Regions from separate parts of the Streptomyces sp. OZ13 genome, predicted to be linked through region 2. Evidence: riboswitches for the same ligand, from Rfam matches in the RefSeq annotation. Region 2 holds a riboswitch; each other region holds the start of a gene.
The links. Region 2 has a riboswitch for cyclic di-AMP ahead of ACTMTU_RS10305 (M23 family metallopeptidase). Riboswitches for the same ligand answer to the same signal wherever they lie in the genome.

Region 1 (7,018 bases), on a different contig from region 2:
GGCCAGTCCGGCGTCAACTGGATGTCTCTGCACAGCGGCATCGACTTCCCCGTCCAGTACGGCACCGAGGTCATGGCCGCGACGGACGGCACCGTCCGCACCCAGTGGAACAGCGCCTACGGCAACATGGCCATCGTGACCGCGGCCGACGGCACGGAGACCTGGTACTGCCACCTGAGCAGCACCAAGATCCGCAGCGGCTACGTCAAGGCCGGTGACGTCATCGCCTACTCGGGCAATTCGGGCAACTCCACCGGACCGCACCTCCACTTCGAGGTCCGGCCCGGCGGCGGCGCGGCCATAGACCCGCTGCCCTGGCTGCGCAGCCACGGCCTCGATCCCGCATAGACCCGGCCTGCCCGTCGAAGCCGCGTCAAGCCTGCCCGCACGGACGGGCGTCGGCGTGCCCCTGTGCGCACGGTCGTGGAGACAGATGTCCGCACACGCCTGACGTCCGCGTCTTGGCATGTCCGGCGTGCCGGCCCCAGCAGGGGCCGAACACCGTCGTCAGAGCTTCTCGACCGGGGCGTACCTGAGCAGCAGCCTCTTCGGCTTCTCGTCCCCGAAGTCGATCGTCGCCTGCGCCTCGGACCCCGAACCCTTGACCTCGACCACGGTCCCCAGGCCGAACTGGTCGTGCGTGACCCGGTCGCCCACGGCCAGCGAGATCACCGGCTTGTCGCTCGTCCGCCGCGTGGCGAAGCCGGAGGCGCCGCCGCGCGAACGGGAGGACGACAGCGAAGAGGCGATGCCGGACGTCGGTCCGGCGGGGGCCGCCATCGGACCCGTCCGCTTCCAGGTCAGGTGCTGACCGGGGATCTCCTCGAGGAACCGCGACGGCGGGTTGTACGACGGCTGTCCCCAGGCGCTGCGCATCGAGGACCGGGTCAGATAGAGCCGCTCACGGGCGCGAGTGATGCCCACATAGGCCAGGCGCCGCTCCTCCTCGAGCTCCTTCGTCTGCCCGAGGGCCCGCATGTGCGGGAAGACGCCGTCCTCCATGCCGGTGAGGAACACGACAGGGAACTCGAGGCCCTTGGCGGTGTGCAGGGTCATCAGCGTGATGACCCCGGTGCCCTCTTCGTCCTCGTCGGGGATCTGGTCGGAGTCGGCGACGAGCGCCACCTGCTCGAGGAATTCGGCGAGTGTGCCGGTGCCCTCCTCGTCGCCCCGGGCCTGCTCGAACTCGAGCGCCACGGCGGCGAGTTCCTGGAGGTTCTCGATACGCGTCTCGTCCTGGGGGTCCGTGGACGCCTGGAGCTCCGCGAGATAACCGGTCCGCTCCAGCACGGCCTCCAGCACGACGGCCGGGCCCGCGCCCGAGTCGACGATCGTGCGCAGCTCCTCCATCAGCACGTTGAACCGCTTGACCGCGTTGGCCGAGCGGGCCGCCATGCCGTACGCCTCGTCGACACGGCGCAGCGCCTGCGGGAAGGTGATCTTCTCGCGCAGCGCGAGGGCGTCGATCATCGCCTCCGCGCGCTCGCCGATGCCGCGCTTGGGCACGTTCAGGATGCGGCGCAGCGGGACGTTGTCCTCGGGGTTGGCGAGGACCCGCAGGTAGGCCAGCACATCGCGGACCTCCTTGCGTTCGTAGAAGCGCACACCGCCGACGACCTTGTAGGGCAGGCCGACGCGGATGAAGATCTCCTCGAAGACACGCGACTGGGCGTTCGTGCGGTAGAAGACGGCGACGTCGCCGGCCTTCGCCTCGCCCGTGTCCGTGAGCCGGTCGATCTCGTCGGCGACGAACTGTGCCTCGTCGTGCTCGGTGTCCGCGACGTAACCGGTGATCTGGGCGCCGGCGCCGGCGTTCGTCCACAGGTTCTTGGGGCGGCGGGACTCGTTGCGCTCGATGACGGCGTTGGCGGCGGAGAGGATCGTCTGGGTGGAGCGGTAGTTCTGCTCCAGCAGGATCGTCGTCGCGTCCGGGTAGTCCTCCTCGAACTGGAGGATGTTGCGGATGGTCGCGCCGCGGAAGGCGTAGATCGACTGGTCGGCGTCACCGACCACGCACAGCTCCGCCGGCTCCAGGTCCTCGTACCCCTTGCCCACCAGCTCGCGCACGAGCGTGTACTGAGCGTGGTTGGTGTCCTGGTACTCGTCGACGAGGACGTGCCGGAACCGCCGCTGGTAGTGCTCCGCGACGTCCGGGAACGCCTGGAGCAGATGGACGGTGGTCATGATGATGTCGTCGAAGTCCAGGGCATTGGCCTCGCGCAGCCGGGCCTGGTACATCCGGTACGCCTCGGCGAGCGTCTTCTCGAATCCGTCGACGGCCTGGTCGGCGAAGGTCTCCTCGTCGATCAGCTCGTTCTTCAGGTTCGAGATCTTGGCGCTGAAGGACTTCGGCGGGAACTTCTTCGGGTCGAGGTCGAGATCACGGCAGACCAGCGACATCAGGCGCTTCGAGTCCGCCGCGTCGTAGATCGAGAACGACGAGGTGAAGCCCAGCTTCTTGGACTCGCGGCGCAGGATGCGGACGCAGGCGCTGTGGAAGGTCATGACCCACATCGCGTTGGCGCGCGGGCCCACCAGCTGCTCGACGCGTTCCTTCATCTCGCCGGCGGCCTTGTTGGTGAAGGTGATCGCCAGTATCTGGCCGGGGTGGACCCGGCGCGTGCCCAGCAGGTGGGCGATGCGATGGGTGAGCACCCTGGTCTTGCCGGAGCCGGCGCCGGCGACGATGAGCAGCGGTGACCCTGTGTGCACGACGGCGGCGCGCTGCTGCTCGTTCAGCCCGTCGAGCAGGGCGGCGGGGTCCACGACAGGGCGCGGCGCGCCGTCGCGGTAGTACCCGTCGCGGGCCGGAGGCACGTCGAAGGCGCCCTGGAAGAGGTCGTCCGGAAGCTGCTCCGGAGCCGGGTCCTCGGGCGGCGGCGGGGGCCCGTCCGCGTCGGGCCGGAGGTCCGCCAGGAAGCTGTCGTCAAAGAGGCTGCTCATCGCTTAACGAGTCTAGGCGGCCGGACCGACAACCGTGGCCGCACCGGGACACCGGGGGCGCCACGGTATGTGACAGGTCGGATCCGCGGGGCGACCGTCGGCCGGGCCGGCGACCCGCCCCCGAAAAAGGTCACGAAAATGTATCGGACATATCGAACATCAACCTTCACAGCAGACGCACGAGTTGGCTAGCGTGCTCGACCAGGCGGCCCGCATCCCTCCCGGCGAACCACGCCGAACGGGCGGCCTGCGCCGAATCCGGGCTTCTCCCGAGGGAGTTCGGAACCGGGGACCCACCAAGCACCACCGGGGTGAATCGGACCGTGCCCCGCTCGGTCCGTAGGGCGTCTTCCGTTCGCCCGAACCCGACAGCTAACCCGGTAGGCGGTCCACGGAAGAAGGAGATGCCGGCCTTGGCGTCGCATCGCAAGCCCCGCAGCCGTACCGCAAAACCGTCCACCGCCGTCGGATTCACCACGGCCGCCCTCGCCGGTGTGACGCTGCTCTCCACACAGAGCGCCACCGCCGCGCCGTCCGACCCGAAGCCCAGCATCGAAGAGGTGCAGAAGAAGGTCGACGACCTGTACCGGCAGGCCGGCAGCGCGACGCAGGAGTTCAACAAGGCGAAGGAAGCCACGGCGGAGAAGCGCCAGGAGGTCGACCGGCTGCTCGACGAGGCGGCCGATCGCACGGAGAAGCTGAACGAGTCCCGCCGCGCCCTCGGCAACTACGCGGCAGCGCAGTACCGCACCGGTTCCGTCACCCCCACCGCCGCGCTGATGTTCGCGGACAGCCCCCAGGCGTACTTCGACCAGACCCAGCTGATGGACCGGATGACGGACCAGCAGCGCAGGGCCGTCAGCGAGTACGAGACCGAACGGGCCGCGGCCGCGAAGCAGCGCGCGGAGGCCACCAAGCGCCTCGAGTCCCTCACGGACTCCCAGGAGGCCCTGCGCACCAGCAAGCAGACGGTGCAGACGAAGCTCGCGGAGGCACGCGCCCTGCTCTCCGAACTGACGGCGGAGGAGAAGGCACGCCTCGCCGCGATCGAGCGGGAGAAGGAGGAGGAGGCGCGTCGCAAGGCCGAGGCCAAGGCGAAGGCGGAGGCGGCGGCCCGGGCGGAGGCCGAGCGGCAGCAGCAGGAGCGCGAGACCACCCCGGAAACAGGCACCACCGACCCGGGGACCGGCACCGGCACCGACGACGGCACGTACGCGGCCAAGGCCGACAAGGTCCTCGCGTTCGCCCGTGCCCAGATCGGCAAGCCCTACGTCTGGGGCGCGACGGGCCCGAGCTCGTACGACTGCTCCGGCCTCACCGCGGCCGCGTGGAAGGCGGCGGAGGTGGACCTGCCGCGCACCACCTGGGACCAGGTGAAGGTCGGCACCCGTGTCGAGACGGCCGACCTGCTCCCCGGCGACCTGGTCTTCTTCTACGACGACATCAGCCACGTCGGCATCTACATCGGCGACGGCAAGATGATCCACGCGCCCAAGCCGGGCACGAACGTCCGCGAGGAGTCCATCTACTACATGCCGATCTACGGCAGCGTCCGCCCCGCCTGAGGCCCGGCGGGACCGGCACGAGGCCGGACGCACCAGTGCCCGGGCGGCCGAGCCGTCCGGGCACCGTCATGTCCGCGCGCGGGTCAGGTCCAGAGCGTGGCGATGAAGATGTTGGCGACGGTCAAGCCGCCCACCGCGCCGAAGAGCGCCTTGTCGACCTGCTCCTCGTCCCTCTTGACGTACACGAGGCCGAGGATCACGACCAGCACCGCCAGCTTGATGCCGATCTTGAGGTTGTTGACCGTCTGGTCGTCCGCCTGGTTCAGACCCACCAGGGCCACACCGGTGACCAGCATGGTCAGCGCACCGTGCAGCATCGCGGGACCGAAGCGGGCGGTGCCCTCGCCCATCGCCTTCATCTGGGTCAGGAACCCGCCCAGCAGCGAGGCGATGCCGATGATGTGCAGTGCGACGAAGACATTGATGAGTACGTCCATGGCCCGGAGCCTAGCCCGGCCCATACCACCGTCGGCCGGGCAGGTGGCCCTGTCCGCGGCATCGGTCGGGGGACCGACCGATGCGCGTCCGCGACGACGTCCGGACGTTCATCAATGGCTGCCGGACGCCCATTTTCGGAGATTTACGGTCGTTGTGTCCCGCCCCCGTCGACACGGGGCCTAGCGTCCTCCCTCAGGTGGCCGACTCCCCGCGAGCCGTCGTACAGCCGGACGGCACTCGGCCGCCACCGCCGGAAGGTCCTGCGGCGGACCGCTTCCCCGTGCGGCCGCCGCAGGACGCAGGTGCGGCGGCAGGGACGACGGAAGGACGTGGAAGCCCTCGTGGCAGCACACCGGGAACACCGAAAGCCCCGTGGACGCCGGCTCGACGGACCCGCCGCCCGTACCGCGGTCACGCTCGCTCTGGCGGGCGCGGCGGCCACGACCGCGTTCGACGGCACGGGACACGCGGAACCGGTCCTCACCCCCGCGCAGATCCAGGCCGAGGTGGACAAGCTGTACCAGGAGGCGGAGGTCGCCACCGAGAAGCACAACGGCGCCAGGGAACGGGTGGAGAGCGCCCGCAGATCGCTGGACTCGCTGCGCGACGAGGCCGCACGCCGGACCGAGAGTCTCAACACCTCCCGCAACGCCCTCGGTTCCCTCGCCACCGCCCAGTACCGCGACGGCGGCATGGACCCCGGTCTGCGGCTCGCGCTGACCTCCGACCCGGAGGAGTACCTCCGGCGCGCCGCCGTCGCGGAACGGACCGGAGCGCTCCAGGCCGCCGCGGTCTCCGACGTGCGGCGGCAGTTGCGGGATCTCGCACAGCTCAAGGCCCAGGCCGGTGACCGTATCGCCCAACTCGAGGCGCATCGCAAGGAACTGGCCGGCCACAAGGCCGCCGTGCGAAGCAGACTCGCCGCCGCGGAACGCCTGCTGGCCCGGCTGACCGCCGAGCAGCGGGCCCGCTACAACGGCGGCACCGAGTCGGACGGACCGGCGCGGGCGGACCGCGCCGGCACTCCGCGCGGCACCCTGAAGGCCCCGAACAGCCGCGCGGCGCAGGCCGTCGCCTACGCGTACGGAGCGATCGGCAAGCCCTACGTGTGGGGGGCGACGGGCCCCGGGTCCTACGACTGCTCCGGGCTGACCCAGGCCGCCTGGCGTTCCGCCGGGGTCTCACTGCCGCGCACCACGTACACCCAGATCAACGCCGGGGCGCGGGTGCCCCGTTCCCAACTGGCACCGGGTGACCTGGTCTTCTTCTACTCCGGCGTCTCGCACGTCGGCCTCTACATCGGCGGCGGGCAGATGATCCACGCCCCGCGCCCCGGAGCTCCGGTGCGGGTGGCGCCGATCGACCAGATGCCGTTCGCGGGAGCGACCCGCCCCGCGTGACCCGGCGAGCACGGCGGCCCGCCCCTTGAAACCGGCTGTCGCCCCTTAATCCGGTTGCCCGTTCCCCGGGCCGGTGCCACCATCCCGGGGTCCGTTCCAGCCTCGACCAGCAGGAGCCGTACGTGGACCTCGACGTCCAGAACTATGTGCGCACGCTCGCACTCCGCTCACCCGGCCACTTACGTGTGGGCCCCTTCACGGTGCGCTACAACGCCGACTGGCCCATCCCGCCCGTCAATTACGCCGTGCCCGATCATGCCGCCAGTCCGACGGCGGACGACATCCGGGCCCTGATCGAGGTGTTCCGCGAGAAGGAGCGGCTGCCGCGTCTGGAGTTCCTGCCGTCCTGCGCGCCGGACGTCGAACCGGCCCTGCTGGCGGCCGGTTTCACGGTCGAGCGCCGCGCACCGCTGCTCGCCTGTTCTCCCGACGCGCTCGTGACACCGCCGGTGCCGGGGATCACCTTCACCGTCGTGTCGGACGAGGCCGGTTACCGGGCCGCGGCCGGGGTGCAGCATGCCGGATACGGCTTCGAGGGCGAGGCGACGGAGGGCGAGATCGGCGCACTGCGGAACGTGGTGGAGGGCGGCGGCGTCGCGGCTCTGGCCACGGACGACACCGACGGCACCCCGGTCGCGGCCGGCAGCTGCTCGGTCCCGGTCGACGGTCTCT
Region 2 (7,018 bases):
TCACGGCGGCGGTACGGCGACTGCTGCCGGCGGTCACGGAGGACGACCTGCGCCCGGCACCGGCGGGCGTGCGCGCGCAGGCGGTGCTCCGCGACGGGACACTCGCCGACGACTTCCTGATCCGGGAGGCCCCGCGGACGGTGCACGTCCTGAACGCCCCCTCTCCGGCGGCGACGGCGTCGCTCCCGATCGGCCGCGAGGTCGCCCGTCGCGCGCTCACCGCGCTGTCGCCCTCGCGTCCCCGCACCGTCCGGTGACGCGGCCGGACCGGACGGCCGCGCCTCGCGCGGAGCGTTCAAGCGGCTGCGCCGCCCCGTGACCTGACCGCTCCCGCTCACCGGGGGCGGCCCACGCCGGCGCACCGCCCGATCGCGCCCTCGTAGAATCGGCATCACTGTGTCTGAGTTCCGTGATCCCGACCCCAGCTCCGAGGCCCCGCGCCACTTCATCCGCGCCAAGAGCGAGCCGCGCTTCCCGGGCGGACCCGCCGCCGACCCGGCCGGTTCGCACCACGAGCGTCGTATTCGCAGCTTCCAGCCGCGGCGCAGCCGGGTCACCGCCGGGCAGGAGGACGCGTTGCAGCGGCTGTGGCCGCTGTGGGGCCTGGACATCGACGGGCACCGGGTGCTGGACCTCGAGGAGATGTTCGGCGGACTTCCCGTCGTCCTGGAGATCGGCTTCGGCATGGGGGAGGCTACCGCCCAGATGGCCGCCGACGACCCGGGGACCGGGATCCTCGCCGTCGACGTCCACACCCCCGGCCAGGGCAACCTGCTCGCTCTCGCGGAACGGAACGGCCTGTCCAACATCCGGGTTGCCAACGGCGACGCGATCATCCTGCTTCGGGAGATGCTGCCGCCCCGCTCGCTCCACGGCATGCGGGTCTACTTCCCCGACCCGTGGCCGAAGAAGCGGCACCACAAGCGCCGGCTGATCCAGCCGGACTTCCTCTCCCTCGCCGCCGGGCCGCTCGCTCCGGGCGCGATCCTGCACTGCGCGACCGACTGGGAGCCGTACGCCGAGCAGATGCTCGAGGTGCTGTCGGCGCATCCGGATTTCGAGAACACCCAGGAGGACGGCGGCTTCGCGCCGCGACCCGCGTTCCGTCCGCTGACCCGCTTCGAGGGCCAGGGCCTGGACAAGGGCCACAAGGTCCGCGATCTGCTGTTCCGCCGGGTCACGCCCCAGGCCTGAACTGTGCGGTGACGCCCGCGACGGGCGACGCGCCGTCGCCGCTTGTCGGTGCTCCTGGTTAGGGTCGACGGGTGTCCGACTCCGCGCAGCAACCACCGGAGCACCGCCCGCAGCGCCCGGCGGTGCCCCCGCACCCCGTGTTGCCCGCGCGTGAGCAGGAGCATGTCGACGCGCTGCTGACCGAAGTGCCCGCGCCGGCGCGCCGGCGCTACCGGCCGCGGGCGGCGTCGAGGATCTGGCGCAGCCGGGCGTTCCGCGCCGGTGCGGTGATCACCCTGCTCGCCCTGTGCGCTCTGGTGATACTGGTGCTCGTGCGCGAGCAGACCGGCACCCACGGCTTCCTGGTCGGTCTCGGTCTCGCGACCCTGCCGGTCCCGCTGCTGCTGGCGGCGTTCCGCTGGCTCGACCGGGTGGAGCCCGGCCCGTGGCGGAATCTTCTCTTCGCCTTCGCCTGGGGCGCATTCGCCGCCGCGCTGGTCGCGATCGTCGCGAACACCTTCGCGACCCGCTGGATAGCGACGGCGACCGCCGACCCGGCCTCGGCCGACACTCTCGGCGCGACGGTGATAGCGCCGGTCGTGGAGGAGAGCGCCAAGGCCGCCGCGATCCTGCTGCTCTTCGTCTTCCGCAGACGGGACTTCACCGGGATCGTGGACGGCGTGGTGGTCGCCGGCTTCACCGCCACCGGCTTCGCCTTCACGGAGAACATCCTCTATCTGGGCAGCGCCTTCGACGAGGACCAGGCGATAGGCACCTCCGGCTTCGCCTCCGTGACCGCCGCGACGTTCTTCGTACGCATCGTGATGTCGCCGTTCGCGCATCCGCTCTTCACCGTGCTCACCGGCCTCGGCTTCGGTCTCGCCGCGCTCGGCGCGCGCCGGCACCTGCGGTTGCGGCGCATCGCGCTGCCGCTGCTGGGCCTGGCGCTCGCGATGGGGATGCACGCCCTGTGGAACGGCTCGGCGTCGATGCTCGGCCCGTGGGGCTTCTACGCCGTGTACGGGGCTTTCATGGTGCCGGTGTTCGCGCTGCTCACCTGGCTGGCGATATGGACCCGCCAGCGTGAGCTGCGCACGATCTCGGAGGAGCTTCCGGCGTACGCCGCGGCCGGCTGGATGTCCGCGGCCGAGCCCCGCGCCCTGTCGTCGATGCGGGCCCGCACCGTGGCCCGGGACTTCGCCCGGCGCGCGTACGGCCCGGCGGCCGGGCACGCCGTGTCGGAGTACGAGGCGTTCGCGACGACGCTCGCCTTCCTGCGTCACCGGGCCCACCGGGGCGCTGCGGGCCCGGATTTCGTGGAGCGCGAGCAGGAGCTGCTGCACCATCTGTGGCAGCGCAGGGAGGTGGCGGGCCCTTCGCTGGCGTACGCCGCCCAGGCGACGGCCCGGATGCCGCTGCCGCCGCCGCACCGCGACTACAGCGGCTACAACCCCTACCGCTACTGAGCCCGCGCCGGTGCGGTCTCAGGCGGACGCGGCGGTCAGCTCGGCCAGCTCGCCCTCCGTCAGGGCCAGGTCCGCCGCCGCCACCAGGGCCGGCACCTGCTCGACCGTACGGGCCGACGCGATCGGCGCGGCCACGGTCGGCTGCGCGGCCAGCCACGCCAGTGCGACGGTCGCGATCTCCGCGCCACGGGCCTGCGCGATCCTGTCGAGCACGTCGAGGACCTTCAGCCCTCGCTCCGACTCGAGGTGCTTGGAGGCTCCTTGGGCCCTGGCACTGTCCACCGTGGTGCCGGGCCGGTACTTGCCGGTGAGGAAGCCCGACGCGAGCGCGTAGTAGGGGACGGCGGCGAGGCCGGCGCGGGCGGCGGTGTCCTGGAGTTCGCCCTCGTAGGTGCGGCGTGAGACCAGGTTGTAGTGGGGCTGCAGCGCCACATAGCGGGCGAGGCCCTCCCGCTCGGAGAAGTCCAGGGACGCCCGGAGCCGTTCGGCGCTGATGTTGGAGGCGGCGATCGCGCGCACCTTGCCGTCCTTCACCAGCTGGTCGAGGGCGGTGATGATCTCCTCGACGGGCACGGACGGGTCGTCGAAGTGGGTGTAGTAGAGGTCGATGTGGTCGGTGCCCAGCCGGGTGAGCGACTCCTCCGCAGCCGCCTTGAGCGTGGTGGCGGAGAGACCCTTGTGGCGGGGGTGGGCGCCGACCTTGGTGGCGACGACGACTTCGGAGCGGTTGCCGCGGGCCGCGAGCCACTTGCCGATGAGGGTCTCCGACTCGCCGCCCTCGTTCCCGGGGGCCCACGAGGAGTAGCTGTCGGCTGTGTCGACGAAGTTGCCGCCCGCGGCGGTGTACGCGTCGAGGACCGCGAAGGTCCGCGCCTCGTCGGCCGTCCAGCCGAAGACGTTGCCGCCGAGAGCGAGCGGGAAGACGGTCAGGCCGGAGGAACCGAGGGTGCGCAGAGAGGTCATGCGGTGATCAACGGCCGTGCCCGTACCGGCTATTCCGGCAGCCCTGGCGTCGGGGGGTGTGCGCCAGGGCTCCGGAGACATGGATGTGCCCGGTACGGGACTTACCGCGACCCGTACCGGGCAGGGATCAGAGCGTGAGGCCCTTGCCGCGCAGCCACGCCATCGGGTCGATGCCCGCGCCGCCGGCGGTGTGCACCTCGAGGTGCAGGTGCGGGCCGGTGACGTTACCGGTCGCGCCGACGCGCCCGATCGTCTCGCCGGTGGACACCTGCTGGCCCGCGCTCGCCGTCATCGAGGAGAGGTGGGCGTACAGGACCTCGGTGCCGTCCTCGAGTTCGAGGACGATGCGGTAGCCGTAGGAACCGGACCAGCCTGCGGACTTGACCGTGCCGCCGTGCACCGCCTTGACCGGGGTCCCGGTCGGTGCCGCGAAGTCCAGGCCGGTGTGCTGGCCGGAGGACCACATCGCGCCGGACTCACCGTAGGTGGAGGTGATCGTGTAGGAGGAGGTCGGAAGGGAGAAGCTGCGGGCGAGCTCGGCGAGACGCGCCGCCTCCGCCGCCGCACGCGCGGCCTCCTCCGCCTTGCGCTTCTCCTCGGCGGCCTTGGCCTCGGCCGCGCTCTGCTGCTTCTCGGCTGCGGCCGCCGCCTGCTCGGCGGCAAGCGCCTCCGCGGCCGCCTTCGCCTCGGCGTCGGCCTCTGCCTGCTGCTGCTCGGCCTGCTGGAGGATCCGGGCGCGCAGGGCCTCGCCGGAGCCGGCGGCCTGAGCCTGGCCGGCGCCGCTGTCGGCGACCGTGGTCGCGGCGGTGAGCGGCGCGGCGTGCACATCGCCGTCGGAGTCGTCCGAGTCGGAGATCAGGGATCCCACGCCGGGAAGCGACTTCGCGTCGGGAAGCTTGTCCGCGATGGAATCGGGAAGGGAGATGGAGACCGCCGGCTTGTCCTGCGCGGTGGCTATGCCACCCGCGCCGACCGCGGCGATGACGCCGACTCCGAGCACCGTGGAGCTGCGGGCGATTCCGCCGCGCTGCTTGATGACACGGTGCCGGCCGCGCACGGGGCGGACGGAGTCCTCTGTGGGGTTCCACTCCTCCCAAGTCCGCTCGGGGGCGTCGGTACTGAAACGTTCGGACGCGAAGCGGGCCTCGGGGGCAGGCATGTTGGACGCCACGAAGGCGTACTCCTTTCCTTCCTTCTCGCCTACCGGGTTAGCTGACGGGTTCGGAGCAGGAAGGTCTCCTACGGGCGCCCTCGACCGCGGACAGAGCGGCAAAGGGTGACCGATTCACCCCAATTAGTGGTTCCCCGGTTCCCTTACGGGATTCGGCACGTGCGCACGGCGCCGCCTCTGCGACGGCTGGGACGACCGCACTGCGTTATCGAACGTTAATAGACGCCGGGGCCGGATTCCAAGCTGTTCCGGGTGATCATTAACGACTTCGCCCGGGACTTACCCGGACAGAGTCGGCCGGAACCGGGCGAGTTGATCAAACGCCAGAGGCAGTCACAGTTCTGACGGTGTATCAAATGTTATGCGGACGGCTCCCCTTCGACTACGGAGCGTGCGCACCACCCGTATCAGGGCCGTGATGTCACGCGGGCCTGCCGCGGCCGTCCGGCTCCGGCGGAACCACCGGCACCGTCCTGCGTCGTTCCGGCTGCCCTTCCGCAGGCCTGCCGACCGCCAGCAGCGCCATGTCGTCGCTCGAACCGCCGCCGGTGTACCGCCGTACGTCGTCGACGAGCGCGTCCAGCAGCTCCGCCGGCCCCGGGAAGAGACGCCCCGCGAGCCGTTCCACCGGGTCGTAGAAGACGCCGCGAGCGTCCCGCGCCTCCGTCACCCCGTCCGTGTAGAGCAGCAGCGTCGCCCCGTCGGGCAGCGGGTACTCGTCCGCCCGGTCCGGCCACGCCGCCAGGTCGCCCATCCCCAGCGGCAGCGCGGCCTGCGCCGGCCCGAGGACGTCCAGAGCGCCGTCGGCGTGCAGCACCAAGGGCTCGGGATGCCCCCGGTTCACCAGGCGCACCAGGGCCCGGCCGCGCGGGATCTCGCCCAGAACGGCGGTGGTGAACCCCTCCACGGCGTCCAGCCCCTCCCGCCTGGTGCCTTCCCGCTTGAGCGCCCGCTCCAACCGCTGCGCCACGCCCTCCAGCGAGTGCTCCTGCTCCGCGGCCTCGCGGAAGGCGCCGATGAGCACGGCCACGGTCCCCACCGCCCCCAGCCCTTTGCCCCGCACATCGCCGACGAGGAGGCGCACGCCGTGAGGGGTGTCCTGCACCGCGAAGAGGTCACCGCCGATGAACGCGCCCGCCTGCGCCGCCTCGTACCGGGCGGCGATGTACAGACCGCCGATCCGGTCGGCCGGCGCGGGCAGGACGGCCCGCTGCGCGGTCTCGGCGATCACCCGGGCCGAGGCGAGCCGCTCACCGCTGCGCCGCACGAGGATGTTGATGAACAGCGCAAGTGCGACGACGGTGACCACCGTGGTCGTCTCGGTGAGGACCGTGATCTGCCAGAAGCTTCTGTTGACGGCATGGAGGACGCTCAGCGCCAGAACCGCGGCGATCCCGGTCAGCAGGGTCGCCATCCATGACAGGACAGGCGCCGCGACGAGCGGGGCGGCCGCATAGAGAGGTACGGCGGTGAACCGGGGCGGGGTCAGAACGTCGAAGACCACCCCGCCGACGATCATCGCCATGGGCAACACGCGGACGAACCACGGGGCTCTTCTGGCGCCGCCCTGATCTCGCCACTCCTGGCCCAAAGGTGGTCTCCTGCCGGGTCCTACCGGGTCCGCTGACGGCTGCGGACAGTACCGCGCCCCCCTCAGGCTGAAGGCCGACGCGCCGCGGGGCGACTTCCGGTCGCCCGACCGGGCGACGATCGGAACGCTGCCGGAAAAAGCCACCGGCCCGGTGGTCGATCTTCTCGATCGACCACCGGGCCGGTGTCATCAGTAGCGGGGACAGGATTTGAACCTGCGACCTCTGGGTTATGAGCCCAGCGAGCTACCGAGCTGCTCCACCCCGCGTCGGTGAACACAACCTTACGCCATGCAGAGCAAGATCCGTACCAATTACGAGCAGCGCCGGGAGAAGGCCGGAAAATTGTCGTCGGCTACTCCTGACCGAGCCAGAGATCGGGCCCGAAAACCTCGTAGTGCACGGCCGCGGCGGGAACGCCCCGGCGCAGCAGCTCATCCCGTACGGAGCGCATGAACGGCAACGGGCCGCACAGATAGGCCGTGAGCCCCTCGGGGAGGTCCAGTGCGCCGATGTCGGCCTGCCCGGCCGCCGCACCGGCGTCGCCGCCGGTCTCGTACCAGAGGTGGAGGGACGCCGAAGGGTGGGCGTCGACGAGACGGCGCAACTCCTCGCGGTGGGCGTGGTCCGCCGGGCTGCGGTCGGCGTGCACGACG
Region 3 (7,018 bases), on a different contig from region 2:
ACCCGGAGGGCCACCCCTACCACCACACCCCGATCGGTTCGATGGCCGACCTGGACGCGGCGACCCTCGAGGACGCCCGCGCCTTCTTCCGCACCTACTACGCGCCCAGCAACGCCGTGCTGTCGGTCGTCGGCGACATCGATCCGCAGCAGACGCTCGCCTGGATCGAGAAGTACTTCGGGTCCATCCCCTCCCACAGCGGCAAGCAGCCGCCGCGTGACGGCACCCTCCCGGAGAACATCGGCGCGCAGCTGCGCGAGGAGATCGTCGAGGAGGTCCCCGCCCGCGCCCTGATGGCCGCGTACCGCCTCCCGCACGACGGCACCCGCGAGTGCGACGCCGCCGACCTGGCGCTGACCGTCCTCGGCGGCGGCGAGTCGTCCCGCCTGCACAACCGCCTGGTGCGCCGCGACCGGACGGCCGTCGCGGCCGGGTTCGGCCTGCTGCGGCTCGCGGGCGCACCGTCGATGGGCTGGCTGGACGTGAAGACGTCCGGCGGTGTCGAGGTGCCGCAGATCGAGGCGGCCGTCGACGAGGAGCTGGCCCGGTTCGCGGCCGAGGGCCCGACGCCGGGGGAGATGGAGCGCGCCCAGGCCCAGCTGGAGCGCGAGTGGCTCGACCGTCTCGGCACGGTCGCGGGCCGCGCCGACGAACTGTGCCGCTACGCGGTGCTGTTCGGCGACCCGCAGCTGGCGCTCACCGCCGTCCAGCGGGTGCTCGACGTCACCGCGGAGGAGGTGCAGGCGGTCGCCAAGGCCCGGCTGCACCCGGAGAACAGGGCGGTGCTGGTCTACGAACCGGTCGCCGAAGAAGAGACCGAAGCGGCCGACGGAAACGAGCAGGAGGGGACGGACCAGTGAGCGACGCTGCCGTGACCATGGACTTCCACCCGCAGCCGACCCCGGGCACCGCCCGGCCCTGGGCCTTCCCGGCCCCCGACCGCGGCACGCTGGACAACGGACTGACGGTGCTGCGCTGCCACCGTCCCGGCCAGCAGGTCGTGGCCGTCGAGATCTCGCTCGACGCTCCGCTGGACGCCGAGCCGGAGGGTCTCGACGGCGTCGCCACGATCATGGCGCGCGCCCTGTCGGAGGGCACGGACAAGCACTCCGCGGAGGAGTTCGCCGCGGAACTGGAGCGTTGCGGCGCCACCCTGGACGCGCACGCCGACCACCCCGGCGTCCGGGTCTCCCTCGAAGTGCCGGTCTCCCGGCTGCACAAGGCGCTCGGGCTGCTCTCCGAGGCACTGATCGCCCCCGCCTTCGAGGCCGGCGAGGTCGAGCGGCTGGTCCGCAACCGCCTCGACGAGATCCCGCACGAGACGGCGAACCCGGGCCGCCGGGCCGCCAAGCAGCTCTCCAAGGAGCTCTTCCCGGCCGAGCTGCGTGTCTCCCGGCCGCGCCAGGGCACGGAGGAGACGGTCGAGCGGATCGACGCGGCCGCCGTACGCGCCTTCTACGAGGCGCATGTACGGCCCGCCACCGCCACCGCGGTGATCGTCGGCGACCTCACCGGCATCGACCTGGACGCCGTCCTCGGCGACACGCTCGGGGCGTGGACGGGCGACAAGGCGGACCCGCGCCCGGTGCCCGCGATCACCGCCGACGACACCGGCCGTGTGGTCATCGTCGACCGCCCCGGTGCGGTGCAGACGCAGCTCCTCATCGGCCGCGTCGGCGGCGACCGCCACGACCGTGTCTGGCCCGCCCAGGTGCTCGGCACGTACTGCCTCGGCGGCACGCTGACCTCCCGCCTCGACCGGGTGCTGCGCGAGGAGAAGGGCTACACCTACGGTGTGCGCGCCTTCGGCCAGGTGCTGCGCTCCGCTCCGGACGGCTCCGGCGCCTCGATGCTCGCCATCAGCGGCTCCGTGGACACGCCCAACACCGGTCCGGCGCTCGATGACCTGTGGAAGGTGCTCCGTACGCTCGCTGCCGAGGGGCTCACGGACGCCGAGCGGGACGTCGCCGTGCAGAACCTGGTGGGCGTCGCCCCGCTGAAGTACGAGACGGCGGCGTCCGTGGCGGCCACGCTGGCCGACCAGGTCGAGCAGCACCTCCCGGACGACTACCAGGCACAGATGTACCTGCGTCTGGCGGAGACGGGCACGGTGGAGGCGACCGCGGCGGTCGTCAACGCCTTCCCGGTCGACCGGCTGGTGACGGTGCTCGTCGGCGACGCGTCGCAGATCGAGGAGCCGGTGAAGGCCCTCGGCATCGGTGAAGTGAGGGTCGTCACGGGCTGATCGGACGCCCCCCGGCGAGGACGACTCAAAAACGCGCATTGCGCGCGAACGGAACCCCGGCTTCGAATCGTTTGCCGGGGTTCCGTTCTATGTCCGATTTGCAGGACTGAGTGCCTGTCTGCCCTGTGGCATGCGCTACAAAACGGGCTGTCTGTTTGGTGATTGACGAACGGGTTGCCTAGCGTCGGTCCGGCTGTCCGCCTGGAGATCGTCGCGCCCGCGGCATCGGGCAGCCATCGCCGAGTCCCCGTCAGGCGCGAGCCTGGGGAGCCGGGGACCCACGTAGTCCCTGGGGTGAATCGGCCCTCCTTCGCCCGCGCGGAGGGGGCCGTAGGAGACCTTCCTGCTCCGAACCCGTCAGCTAACCCGGTAGGCGAGAAGGAAGGAAAGGACCAGCCTCTTCATGGCGTTCACCCGTGCCACCGGGAAGCATCGTGCCCCGAGCCGCCTGACGCGCAGGAGCGCGAACCTGGCCGGCGTCGCCGCCCTCGCCACCACCGGCGTCATCGGAACCCTCGCCTCCCCGGCGCTCGCCGCCGACACCGAGGCCCCCTCCGTCGAGGACACCGGCCTCACCCAGATCGTCTCCATGGGGTCGCTCGCCGACGAGATAGCCGACCAGGCCGCCGCCCAGGAGAGGGAGGCCCAGGAGGCCGCCGCCAAGGCCAGGGCGCAGGCGAAGGCCGAGGCCGAGGCGAAGGCGGAAGCCAGGCGCAAGGCCGAGGCGCGCGCCAAGGAGGCCCGCGAGGCCAAGGAGCGCGCCGCCCGCGAGGCCGAGCGCAAGCGGCTGAACTCCTTCCGGCTCCCGATCGCCGGTTCGTACGTGACCACCGGTTACCAGACCGGCGGAGCCCTCTGGTCCTCCGGCAGCCACTCCGGCGTCGACTTCCGCGCCGCCTCCGGCAGTTCCGTCGTGTCCGTCGGCTCCGGCACCGTCGTCGAGGCGGGCTGGGGCGGCGCGTACGGCAACAACGTCGTCATCCGGATGAACGACGGCACGTACACCCAGTACGGCCACCTGTCGTCCATCGGCGTCTCCGTCGGCCAGCAGGTCGCCCCCGGCCAGCAGATCGGCCTGTCCGGCTCGACCGGCAACTCGACCGGGCCGCACCTGCACTTCGAGGCCCGGACCACCGCCGAGTACGGCTCCGACATCGACCCGGTCGCCTACCTGCGCTCGCACGGCGTCGACGTCTGACCCTCGACCGCCCCCGGGCCCGCGCTCACCGTTCCGGCGCCCGGGCCGTGTTCGGCCCCACGTCCGGCGCCCGCGCCGCAGCCGCGCCCGGGCCGCACTCGTGGCGCCGTCCCGGCGCCCGAGACCCCCGTTCGGCGCGCGACCCGGCCGTCACGGATCCGCGGCCGCATGCTGCCGCGGATCCGTGACGGCCGGGTCGCGCCCACCGTCCGGCGCCCCGCGCTTCGTCTTCGAAGGCCCCCGGCTTCGCCGGGGGCCTTCTGCGCATTCCGCGGCGTTTCGGCCATTGAGTGATTGCCGTCTCCGTCAAGAGACTTCCATGGTTTTCACCCTGGCGTCGGAAAACCGCGTTCATTGCAATAGAGTCACGGGAACACGCGTCAATCGGCTGCGTTTCGCTCGGATCAATGCGGAGGTTCGGTCATGCGTATTCCCGCGCACTCGGTATGCACGGCGATCCGCGACGACATCGTCTCCGGGGTCCACGAGCGCGGCAGCCGGCTCACGGAGGAACACCTGGCACGCCGCTACGGCGTCTCCCGCGTCCCGGTGCGCGAGGCGCTGCGCACCCTGGAGTCGGAGGGCTTCGTCGTGACCCGCCGGCACGCCGGCGCCTGTGTGGCGGAGCCGACGGAGCAGGAGGCCGCCGACCTCCTGGAGATCCGTATGCTGCTGGAGCCGCTGGGCGCGGCGCGCGCCGCGCAGCGCCGCACGGAAGCGCATCTGCGGGTGCTGCGCGGCCTGGTGAGACTCGGTCAGGAGCGGGCGCGCCGGGGACAGGGCGAGGACTTGCGCTCGCTCGGCTCCTGGTTCCACGAGACGCTCGCGCAGTCCTGCGACAGTCCCGGGCTGACCGCGCTGCTGACCCAGTTGCGGCACAAGATCGCCTGGATGTACTCGGTGGAGCAGCCTCTCGCCCCGGTCGAGTCATGGGCGGAGCACGGCGCGATCGTCGACGCCGTGGCGCGCGGTGACGCGGAGCGGGCGCGCGCGCTGACGGCCGCGCACGCCGAGCGTGCCGCCGCGGCGCACCGGTTGCGCCGCACCGTGCGGGTGAGGACTTCGCAACATGCCGTAAACACCACGAGCGGCCGGAATTAACAGAGGGCGTATACAAAAGAAGGCGTGATGGGGTCGGCCTCTTCCCTGTTTTATTTTCCGTCCGAGCCCGGAACGCGAAATACCGAACGTGGTCCTGAAATGCAGAACCGCGGTGCTCCGGACCCGGAACACCGCGGCTTTTTCTGTGAATGGCGACGGGCGTCAGGGCCCGCCGGGCCCGGACCGTCCTCAGACCGTCTCGGGAAGCTCGTCGAGACCCTCGGCCACCAGCTTGGCCAGGCGGTCGAGGGCCGCCTCGGCGCCGTCCGCGTCGGAAGCGAGGACGATCTCCTCGCCACCCTGGGCGCCCAGGCCGAGCACGGCGAGCATCGAGGCCGCGTTGACCGGATTGCCGTCGGTCTTGGCGATCGTCACAGGGACGCCGGCAGCCGTCGCGGCACGGACGAAGATGGACGCGGGGCGGGCGTGAAGGCCCTCGGCCCAGCCGACATTGACGCGGCGCTCAGCCATGGTGTTGCCCTTCAAGTCTTAGCGGGTTGTCTAGACCAGTCTCTCATGTGTCCCGGCGTGCTCCCCGCCCCACCCTGCCGGGGGTGCGGGCCGCCGTCGGCACCCTCAGACTGCCCGCGCGCAACCGCCTCCGCGACCGGTGGCCGCGCGTAGGCTTTCCCCCATGCAGACCTCGCAGGAGCACGCCTACCCCGCTCACTGGGAAGCAGACGTGGTGCTGCGCGACGGCGGCACCGCCCGGATCAGGCCCATCACGCCAGAGGACGCCCACCGGCTGGTCAGCTTCTACGAGCAGGTCTCGGACGAGTCGAAGTACTACCGCTTCTTCGCCCCCTACCCGCGGCTCTCCGACAAGGACGTCCACCGGTTCACGCACCACGACTACGTCGACCGGGTCGGACTCGCGGTGACGGTCGGCGGCGACTTCATCGCCACGGTCCGCTACGACCGCATCAACGCGCAGGGCCGGCCGGCGAGCGCCCCCGCGGACGAGGCGGAGGTCGCCTTCCTCGTTCAGGACGCGCACCAGGGGCGCGGTGTCGCGTCCGCGCTGCTCGAGCACATCGCGGCGGTGGCGCGGGAGCGGGGCATCCGGCGCTTCGCCGCCGAGGTGCTGCCCGCCAACAACAAGATGATCAAGGTGTTCCGGGACGCCGGATACACACAGCGGCGCAGCTTCGAGGACGGATCCGTCCATCTGACCCTCGACCTCGAACCGACGGCGGAGTCCCTCGCCGTGCAGCGCGGACGCGAGCAGCGCGCCGAGGCGCGCTCGGTCCAGCGGCTGCTCGCTCCCGGCTCCGTGGCCGTCGTCGGCGCAGGCCGGCTGCCCGGCGGTGTCGGACGCACCGCGCTGCGCAACCTCCTGGACGGCGGGTTCACGGGCCGGGTGTACGCGGTCAACCGCGCTTTCCCGCAGGAGCAGCGCGAGATCGACGGTGTGCCCGCCGTCCGGTCGGTCGGCGAGATCTCCGAGCCCGTCGACCTGGCGGTCGTCGCCGTCCCGGCGGAGCGGGTGCCCGACGTGGTCGCGGACTGCGGCGAGCACGGAGTGCAGGGGCTCGTGGTGCTGAGCGCCGGATACGCGGAGAGCGGCCGGGCGGGACGGGAGCGCCAGCGCGAGCTGGTGCGGCAGGCCCGCTCGTACGGAATGCGGATCATCGGGCCCAACTCGTTCGGGATCATCAGCACCTCGGACGCCGTCCGGCTCAACGCCTCACTGGCCCCCGAGGCCCCCGTGCCCGGGCGGATCGGCCTGTTCACCCAGTCCGGGGCGATCGGCATCGCGCTGCTGTCGGGACTCCACCGGCGCGGCGCGGGCCTGTCCTCGTTCATCTCCTCCGGCAACCGCGCGGACGTCTCCGGCAACGACTTCCTCCAGTACTGGCACGAGGACCCGGACACCGATGTCGTCCTGATGTACCTGGAGTCCATCGGCAACCCCCGCAAGTTCACCCGCCTCGCCCGCCGGACCGCCGCGGTCAAGCCGGTCGTGGTGGTCAAGGGGGCTCGGCACAGCGGCAGCGTGCCGCCGGGCCACGCGGTGCCGTTCACCCGTATCCCGGACGCGACCGTCGGGGCGCTGCTGCGCCAGGCGGGAGTGATCCGCGTCGACACGGTCACCGAACTCGTCGACGCGGGCCTGATGCTGGCCGGGCAGCCGCTGCCCCGCGGGCCGCGGGTGGCGATCCTCGGCAACTCCGAGTCGCTCGGCCTGCTCACGTACGACGCCTGCCTCACGGAGGGGCTGCGTCCGCTCCCGCCGCGCGACCTCACGACGGCGGCCACGCCCTCGGACTTCCGCGCCGCCCTCGCGGAAGCGCTGGAGGACGACGGGTGCGACGCCGTCGTCATCACGGCGATCCCCTGGGTCGGCGAGAACGGCGTCACGGAATCGGGCGACGGCGAGGTCCTCGCCACTGCCCTCCGAGACGCCTCGGCCACGGCCCCGGCCAAACCCGTGGCGGTCGTCCATGTGGAGATGGGTGCGCTGGCCGACGCCC

Region 1: another riboswitch for cyclic di-AMP. It lies ahead of ACTMTU_RS13655 (NlpC/P60 family protein); the one in region 2 lies ahead of ACTMTU_RS10305 (M23 family metallopeptidase).
Region 3: another riboswitch for cyclic di-AMP. It lies ahead of ACTMTU_RS30405 (M23 family metallopeptidase); the one in region 2 lies ahead of ACTMTU_RS10305 (M23 family metallopeptidase).

The regions. Positions count from the first base shown of each region.
Region 1 covers NZ_JBQHCZ010000005.1:39,147-46,164, reverse strand. The annotation lists gene ACTMTU_RS13665 (M23 family metallopeptidase) at 1-348, shown strand, start outside; gene pcrA (DNA helicase PcrA) at 508-2,943, opposite strand; cyclic di-AMP (ydaO/yuaA leader) riboswitch at 3,184-3,345, shown strand; gene ACTMTU_RS13655 (NlpC/P60 family protein) at 3,348-4,508, shown strand; gene ACTMTU_RS13650 (hypothetical protein) at 4,592-4,945, opposite strand; gene ACTMTU_RS13645 (NlpC/P60 family protein) at 5,288-6,346, shown strand; gene ACTMTU_RS13640 (GNAT family N-acetyltransferase) at 6,469-7,018, shown strand, end outside.
Region 2 covers NZ_JBQHCZ010000004.1:14,917-21,934, forward strand. The annotation lists gene lhgO (L-2-hydroxyglutarate oxidase) at 1-257, shown strand, start outside; gene trmB (tRNA (guanosine(46)-N7)-methyltransferase TrmB) at 397-1,194, shown strand; gene ACTMTU_RS10295 (PrsW family intramembrane metalloprotease) at 1,266-2,639, shown strand; gene ACTMTU_RS10300 (aldo/keto reductase) at 2,658-3,602, opposite strand; gene ACTMTU_RS10305 (M23 family metallopeptidase) at 3,730-4,773, opposite strand; cyclic di-AMP (ydaO/yuaA leader) riboswitch at 4,785-4,941, opposite strand; gene ACTMTU_RS10310 (PP2C family protein-serine/threonine phosphatase) at 5,195-6,298, opposite strand; tRNA gene ACTMTU_RS10315 (tRNA-Met) at 6,558-6,631, opposite strand; gene ACTMTU_RS10320 (globin domain-containing protein) at 6,718-7,018, opposite strand, start outside.
Region 3 covers NZ_JBQHCZ010000018.1:42,471-49,488, reverse strand. The annotation lists gene ACTMTU_RS30415 (M16 family metallopeptidase) at 1-860, shown strand, start outside; gene ACTMTU_RS30410 (M16 family metallopeptidase) at 857-2,245, shown strand; cyclic di-AMP (ydaO/yuaA leader) riboswitch at 2,473-2,635, shown strand; gene ACTMTU_RS30405 (M23 family metallopeptidase) at 2,649-3,443, shown strand; gene ACTMTU_RS30400 (GntR family transcriptional regulator) at 3,867-4,544, shown strand; gene ACTMTU_RS30395 (HPr family phosphocarrier protein) at 4,734-5,015, opposite strand; gene ACTMTU_RS30390 (bifunctional acetate--CoA ligase family protein/GNAT family N-acetyltransferase) at 5,179-7,018, shown strand, end outside.